Regions from separate parts of the Falsiroseomonas sp. HC035 genome, predicted to be linked through region 1. Evidence: predicted binding sites of a transcription regulator. Region 1 holds the regulator's gene; the other holds the start of a gene.
The links. Region 1 encodes LexA, which represses DNA repair genes until DNA is damaged. Its sites were predicted from a motif close to TGTTCTANNTANGTTC; they were not measured.
Positions count from the first base shown of each region.

Region 1 (3,277 bases):
CTGGCCGCTCTGGGCCATGGGATGGGGGGTTGAGTGCATCCTGCTCGTGGCGCGTCTGGTCGCAGACATGCCGGGGGCTGCGCCGGCGATGCCCCCACTGCCGGGCTGGGGGCTGGCGCTGGCGGCCTTCGGATTCTGCTGGCTGTGCCTGTGGCGCGGCGGTCTGCGGCTGTTCGGGGTGCCGGTGATCCTGGCGGGCCTGGCGGCGGGTCTCGTCTCGCCACCGCCGGACCTGCTGGTGTCCAGCGACGCCCGGCTGGTGGCGCTGCGCACGGCGGACGGGATTTACCTCTACCGCGTCCCGGGGGCCCGCAACTTCGCGCGCGACAACATGCTGCGCGCGATGGGCGCGACCCAAGCGCTGGCACTGCCGGGACAGGGGGAAGTCGCGGGCGGCGCCATTTCGTGCACGCCGACAGCGTGCCGCTTCCAGCCAAGGCCCGGCAGCGCCGTCGCCGTGCTGCTACGGGGGCCACCGGCGCGGCGCGGGGAGCGTATGCCGCCCCTGGACCCCGGACAGGCCTGCGGCCACGCTGCGCTGGTCGTGGCGCTCGAGGCGATGGAGCCGCGCTGCCGCAGCGGCGTCACCATTGACCGGTTCGCGATGTGGCGCGACGGCGCCCAGGCCGCCTGGCTCGGCACGGCGGCCGTCATCCGCACGGACCGCGGCCTGCGAGGCGACCGCCCCTGGGTGCCGCCGGTCCCGATGCCAGGTCGCGCCTCCGACCTGCCGCGCGCAACCGTCGATACGGGATCGCGTTAACCATGCCTTAGCCGGGCCAGATCCAGGATGCCCGGACAGGAAGGGCGGAAAGGACGCGAGTCATGGACATGGCATGGATGCTGGTCGCCGGGATTCTGAGCGGTGTCGTCGCCACGGCAGCGTGGCAGCGGCTGCACGCCTGGCGTGCGGCACGCCGCCACGAATGGGACCCCTACTGAGGGCTCAGTAGCGGCGCAGCAGGCCGATCAACCGGCCCTGAACCCGAACCCGGTCCGGCCCGAAAATGCGCGTCTCGTAGGCGCGGTTCGCAGGCTCCAGCGCCACCGAATTGCCCTTGCGACGAAGGCGTTTCAGCGTGACCTCCTGGTCATCGACCAGTGCCACCACGATCGCGCCGCTGTCGGCCGTATCGCCGCGGCGGATGATCACCGTGTCGCCGTCCAGGATGCCAGCCTCCATCATCGAATCGCCAGCCACCTCCAGCGCATAATGCTCGCCGCCGCTCAGCAGCGCGGCCGGGACGTCGATGCTGGCCGAGGTGTCGCGCAGCGCCTCGATCGGCATGCCGGCAGCAATCCGACCATACAGCGGCAGGGCGACAGAGCCCGCTTCGTTCGCTGCCTTCTGCACCCCGGCAAGGCCCGGCGCGAAATGGCCCCGGATCACGTTCGGCGTGAAGGATGGCGGAGCAGGTGCCGGCCCGGGATCGGCCCGGCGCGGCGCGACGTTTTCCGGCAGGCGCACAACCTCCAGCGCACGGGCGCGGTGCGCGCGGCGCTTCAGGAAGCCTCGTTCCTCCAGGGCCGTTATCAGGCGGTGGATGCCGGATTTGGATTTGAGGCGCAGCGCGTCCTTCATCTCCTCGAAGGAAGGCGAGAAGCCGGTCGCGCGCAGGTGCTTGTCGATGAACATCAGCAACTCGTGCTGCTTGCGCGTCAGCATGGCGTTCTCCAGCCGGTCGGGGGACCACGGGGTGCCGAACAAACGGGCAACCGGCATGGATGTTCTATGTAGGTTCCTGCGAGGCCGTCAAATCTTTTTCGCGGCTCTTGCCAAAAAACGCGCCGTAGCGGGGCTTAGATGCCGAACTGGCCCAATGGGATGGCCGGCACCTCGGCCCCCTTGGGCAGGGCCGGCGCCAAGGGCGGCCTCAGGATCAGCGCTTCTGCCCGCGCCAGATTGGCTAACATGGAGCTGTCCTGCTGCGGAAACGGGGTGGCAGTGATGTGGCTGTCCGAATCGGTGCCGAGCGTGGCGCGTAAATGATCGAATCGGCGGTCATTCGCCGGCAGGTCGGCGCCGGCCCGGACCAGGATGGTGCGCGGCGCCGCGGGCGGCAGCCCGGACAGCACGGCGAGTGCCGGCAGCAGGAACTGCACGCCACAGACCAGGGCGGAGACTGGGTTGCCGGGCAGGCCCAGCACCGGCGTGGCGCCGAGCCGGCCCCAGATCAGCGGCTTGCCCGGCCGCATGGCGATCTTCCAGAAATCCAGCGCAAAGCCGTCCCGGCCGAGCGCTGCCTGGATCAGGTCATGCTCGCCCACGCTGGCGCCGCCCGTCGTCACCAGCAGGTCGCAGCCGCGGGAGGCCGTGGCGGCGGCGGCGATCGCATCCCGATCATCCGCCACGATGGGCAGCACCAGCGGATCGCCGCCGCCGGCCCGCACCAGGGCGGCCAGGGCATGGGCGTTGCTGCTGACGATGCCGCCGGGCGGGATCGGCTCGCCGGGCAGGGCGATCTCGTCGCCCGTGGCCAGAATGCCGATGCGCGGGCGGCGATGCACCATCAGCCAGGGGTGGTTGGCAGCGGCGGCGAGGCCGATGTCCCGGGCCGTCAACCGGCGTCCGGCGGGCAGCAGGATGTCGCCCGTGGTGAAGTCCAGGCCACGCCGCCTGATCCAGCGCTGCGGCGCCACGGCCTCCCGCACCGTCACCACGCCGCCGGCTTCCTCGGCATCCTCCTGCAGCAGGATGCCATCAGCCCCGGGAGGGACGAAGCCGCCGGTGAATATGCGGACGGCCTGCCCGGCGCCGACATCCCCTGCGAAAGGATGGCCTGCCGGGGCGGCGCCCACAACGACCAACCGGGCGCCGAGCACGGCGTCGGCCGCGCGCACGGCATAGCCATCCATGGCCGAGACATCCGCCGGTGGCTGGGTCAGCCGGGCGACGACGGGCTGCGCGAGCGTACGATTCCAGGCCTCGGCCAACGCGACCGTCTCGGTCGCGGTGGGGCGCAGCGCTTCCAGTATCCGGCCGCGGGCTTCTTCCAGCGGGATCATCAGGACGCCTCGTAGGTCCCGGATTTTCCGCCGGATTTATGCACCAGCCGCACCGCCTCGATCCGCATGCCGCGGTCGGCGGCCTTGCACATGTCGTAGATCGTCAGCGCCGCCACGGTCACCGCCGTCAGTGCCTCCATCTCCACGCCGGTCTGGCCGGTGACCTTCACCAGCGCCTCGATCTCCACGGCATCTGGCGCGGCGACGGTGAGGTCCACCGTGACCTTCGCCAGGGCCAGCGGGTGGCAGAGCGGGATCAGGTCGGCAGTAC
Region 1 covers NZ_JBNXUN010000009.1:61,519-64,795, reverse strand. Annotated here, with positions in the region: gene ACLF3G_RS18765 (ComEC/Rec2 family competence protein) at 1-763, shown strand, start outside; gene lexA (transcriptional repressor LexA) at 947-1,666, opposite strand; gene ACLF3G_RS18755 (molybdopterin molybdotransferase MoeA) at 1,801-3,006, opposite strand; gene moaC (cyclic pyranopterin monophosphate synthase MoaC) at 3,006-3,277, opposite strand, start outside.

Region 2 (3,277 bases), on a different contig from region 1:
TGGCGCGCGATTTTCCGGGATGCCGGGCAGAAGGTGGCGCGCGGCAGCTTCCCGGTGTGGAACGGCAGTCCCGCCTGAGCTTTAAGGCGGGCTGAGGTTCCGCCGCGCCATCGTCCGGCCTACCCTTCGCGTTCCGAAGGAGATGTCCGGATGTTCCAGACCGCCGAAACCCCTGCCTCCCGCATCGCCGGCGCCGCCGCGCTGCTTGCCGATGTCCGCCGTGGCCGCCGCGCGCCATTGCCCGGCCTGCCGGAGGCGCTGCGCCCACAGGATATCGCGGAAGCCGAGGCGATGCAGCTGGCGACCTATGCCGCCCTCGGCTGGTCCATCGGCGGCTGGAAGGTCGGCCGCGCCCAGGGCCGGCCGATCGCGGCGCCGCTGCCCGCGACGGCGCTGGCACAAGCCGGCGACGCCACGCTGCACCTGCCGCTCGGCGCCGGGATGGAGCTGGAGGCGGCCTTTCGGCTGACCCGGGCGCTGGACGATACGGCGCTGGCGGCGCTGCGGGTGGAGGATATCCCTGCCATCGCCGACCTCGTGATCCTGTATGAATGGGTGGAAACCCGCTTCGCCGCGGAGCCGCCCGCCAGTGAGCTGGAGAAGCTGGCGGATTGCGTCTCCAACGGCAGTTGCAGCTTCGGCCCGCCCACCGGTGCCTGGGACTGGGCGGATGTCGAAACGCTGGAGATGCGGCTGAGCGTCGATGGCATCGACGTGGCGCATCACGTCGGGCCGCACCGGTCCATGCCGCTGGACGAGCTGGTGCTGGGTTGGCGCGACCGCTGCCGCGCCATCGGCCATGCGCCGCAGGCCGGAGAGGTGGTGACGCTCGGCAGCCAGACCGGCCTGCTGCCGGTGCCGGCGGCGGGTGGGGTGCTGGTGGGGCATTATGCCGGCCGCGGCAGCCTGACCTGCCGCATCGCTCCGCTCGGAAGCTGAGAAAGCGCCGGGAGGCGACGCCAATAGGCTGCGGAAAAGGCTCTCTCCACCCACAGTGGAGAGAGGGTTCGGGTGAGGGGGGCGCGAAATTAGTGAGAGATCGCAGCTACTTGCATGACCTCCTCACCTAACGCTCGGCATATATGCCGAACCCCAAGAGACGTGGGCGAGAGGGCTTTTCGGCGGGTTTCCACAGCCTGCTAAGGGTAGCTGGGCCTCGGCGGCAGTGGTGGGATCGTCGCCTCCAGACGGTCGGCGGTGCCGGCGATCAGAACCGCGGCCATGGGCTGGTCGGAATCCAGCGCGATCAAGGCAAGCTGACGCAGCTCCAGCAGGATCGAATCGAGCGACCGCGCTACGGGCAGCGGCCCCGCGGCTTCCGGATCAGGTTCTTGCTGGTCAGCGTGTGAGGACATTTCCACAATATTGGAGCAGAACGGGCGCCATAGACAAGACTGTAGGTTTTCCGACACCGGGCGGCCTTGCGTACGTCGCTAGGAACATAATATGAACGATGAACCCGCCCCAGGATGCCCTCGCCCATGGAGCTGCTGCAGAAACTCGAAATCCTGGCCGATGCGGCGAAGTACGATGCCTCCTGCGCCTCCTCCGGCACCAGCAAGCGCAACAGTCTGAAGGGCGGCATTGGCAGTACCGAGGGCAGCGGCATCTGCCATGCCTATGCGCCGGATGGCCGCTGCATTTCGCTGCTCAAGCTGCTGCTGACCAATGCCTGCGTCTTCGACTGCGCCTACTGCATCAACCGCGCTTCCTCCAACACGCCACGGGCGCGGTTCACGGTGGAGGAGGTGGTGCAACTCACGCTCGGCTTCTACCGCCGCAACACCATCGAGGGTCTGTTCCTGTCCTCCGGCATCATCCGATCGCCGGACTACACCATGGAACAGGTGGTGCGCGTGGCCCGGACCCTGCGGCTGAACCACGGCTTCCGCGGCTACATTCACCTGAAGACCATCCCGGATGCGGCGCCGGAACTGCTGGCGGAGGCCGGTCTGTATGCCGACCGGCTGTCCATCAACATGGAATTGCCGACCGTCGCCGGGCTGGAATCCCTGGCGCCGGAGAAGGATTTTCGCCGGATCCGCCACGCCATGGCCGGCCTGCGGACGCGGATCGAGGGCTCGCAGGATGAGGTGAAGACCGCGCGCCGCGCCGGGCCAAAGCGCTTCGCCCCGGCGGGGCAGAGCACGCAGATGATCGTCGGCGCCGATGCGGCGGATGATGGCGCGATCCTCGGCACGGCGACGGACCTTTACGCCAGCTACCGGATGCGGCGCGTCTATTATTCAGCCTACAGTCCGATTCCGGACGCGTCCCGGCTGCTGCCGCCGGTCGCGCCGCCGCTGGTGCGGGAACACCGGCTATACCAGGCGGATTGGCTGCTGCGCTTCTATGGCTTCTCCCGCGAGGAGATCATGGCCGGCGGCCAGGGCGGCATGCTGGACCTGGAGCTGGACCCGAAGACCGCCTGGGCGCTGCGGTCCCGCCAGGACTTCCCGGTGGATCTGAACCGCGCCCCGCGGGAGGCGCTGCTGCGCGTGCCGGCGCTCGGCGCGAAGACGGTGGATCGGCTGCTGGCGGCCCGCCGCCACACCACGCTGCGCGTTGCGGATCTGGCGCGGCTGCGGGTGAAATTGTCAAAAATCCTGCCCTTCGTGGTGCTGGCGGACCATGCGCCGCGCGGGCTGGACAGCACCGGCCTGCGCCGCCTGCTGCTGCCCGCCACCGGCTTCGCCACGGCCCTGCCCGGCGGCGCCCGCCCGGCGCAGCTTTCCCTGTTCTGATGATCCACCTGGCGACCCTGCCTGGTCCCGCCGATTTCCCTGGCTGGCGCCAGGCGGCGCGCGGCTTGGTGGCGGCGGGCATCCCACCGGATGCGGTGGAATGGCAGGTGGCGGGCGAGGCCGCGGGGCTGTTCGCGGAGGCACCGGCGCCGGTTTCCACCGCACCCCTTGGCGTGCCGCGCGCCTTCGTGGAACAGGCCGCGATTGCCATCCGGCACAGCGACCGCGAGCGCTTCGCGCTACTGTACGGCCTGCTCTGGCGCCTGGTGCAGGGGGAGCGGCACCTGATGCAGCTGGCCACCGATCCGGCCATCATCCGGCTTTCCACCCTGGTGAAGGCGGTGCGGCGCGACGCGCACAAGATGCACGCCTTCGTCCGGTTCCGGGAGGTGCAGGCCGAGGACGGCCCGCGCCACGTCGCTTGGTTCGAGCCTGACCACCACATCGAGGAAGCCGAGGCGGATTTCTTCGTCCGCCGCTTCGCCAGCCTGCGATGGTCCATCGTCACTCCGCGCCGCAGCGTCGCCTGGGAC
Region 2 covers NZ_JBNXUN010000002.1:305,494-308,770, reverse strand. Annotated here, with positions in the region: gene ACLF3G_RS05890 (hypothetical protein) at 1-78, shown strand, start outside; gene ACLF3G_RS05885 (hypothetical protein) at 151-939, shown strand; gene ACLF3G_RS05880 (hypothetical protein) at 1,140-1,355, opposite strand; gene ACLF3G_RS05875 (putative DNA modification/repair radical SAM protein) at 1,482-2,744, shown strand; gene ACLF3G_RS05870 (UdgX family uracil-DNA binding protein) at 2,744-3,277, shown strand, end outside.
Region 2: the regulator LexA is predicted to act here: its motif matches at 1,438-1,453, upstream of ACLF3G_RS05875 (putative DNA modification/repair radical SAM protein).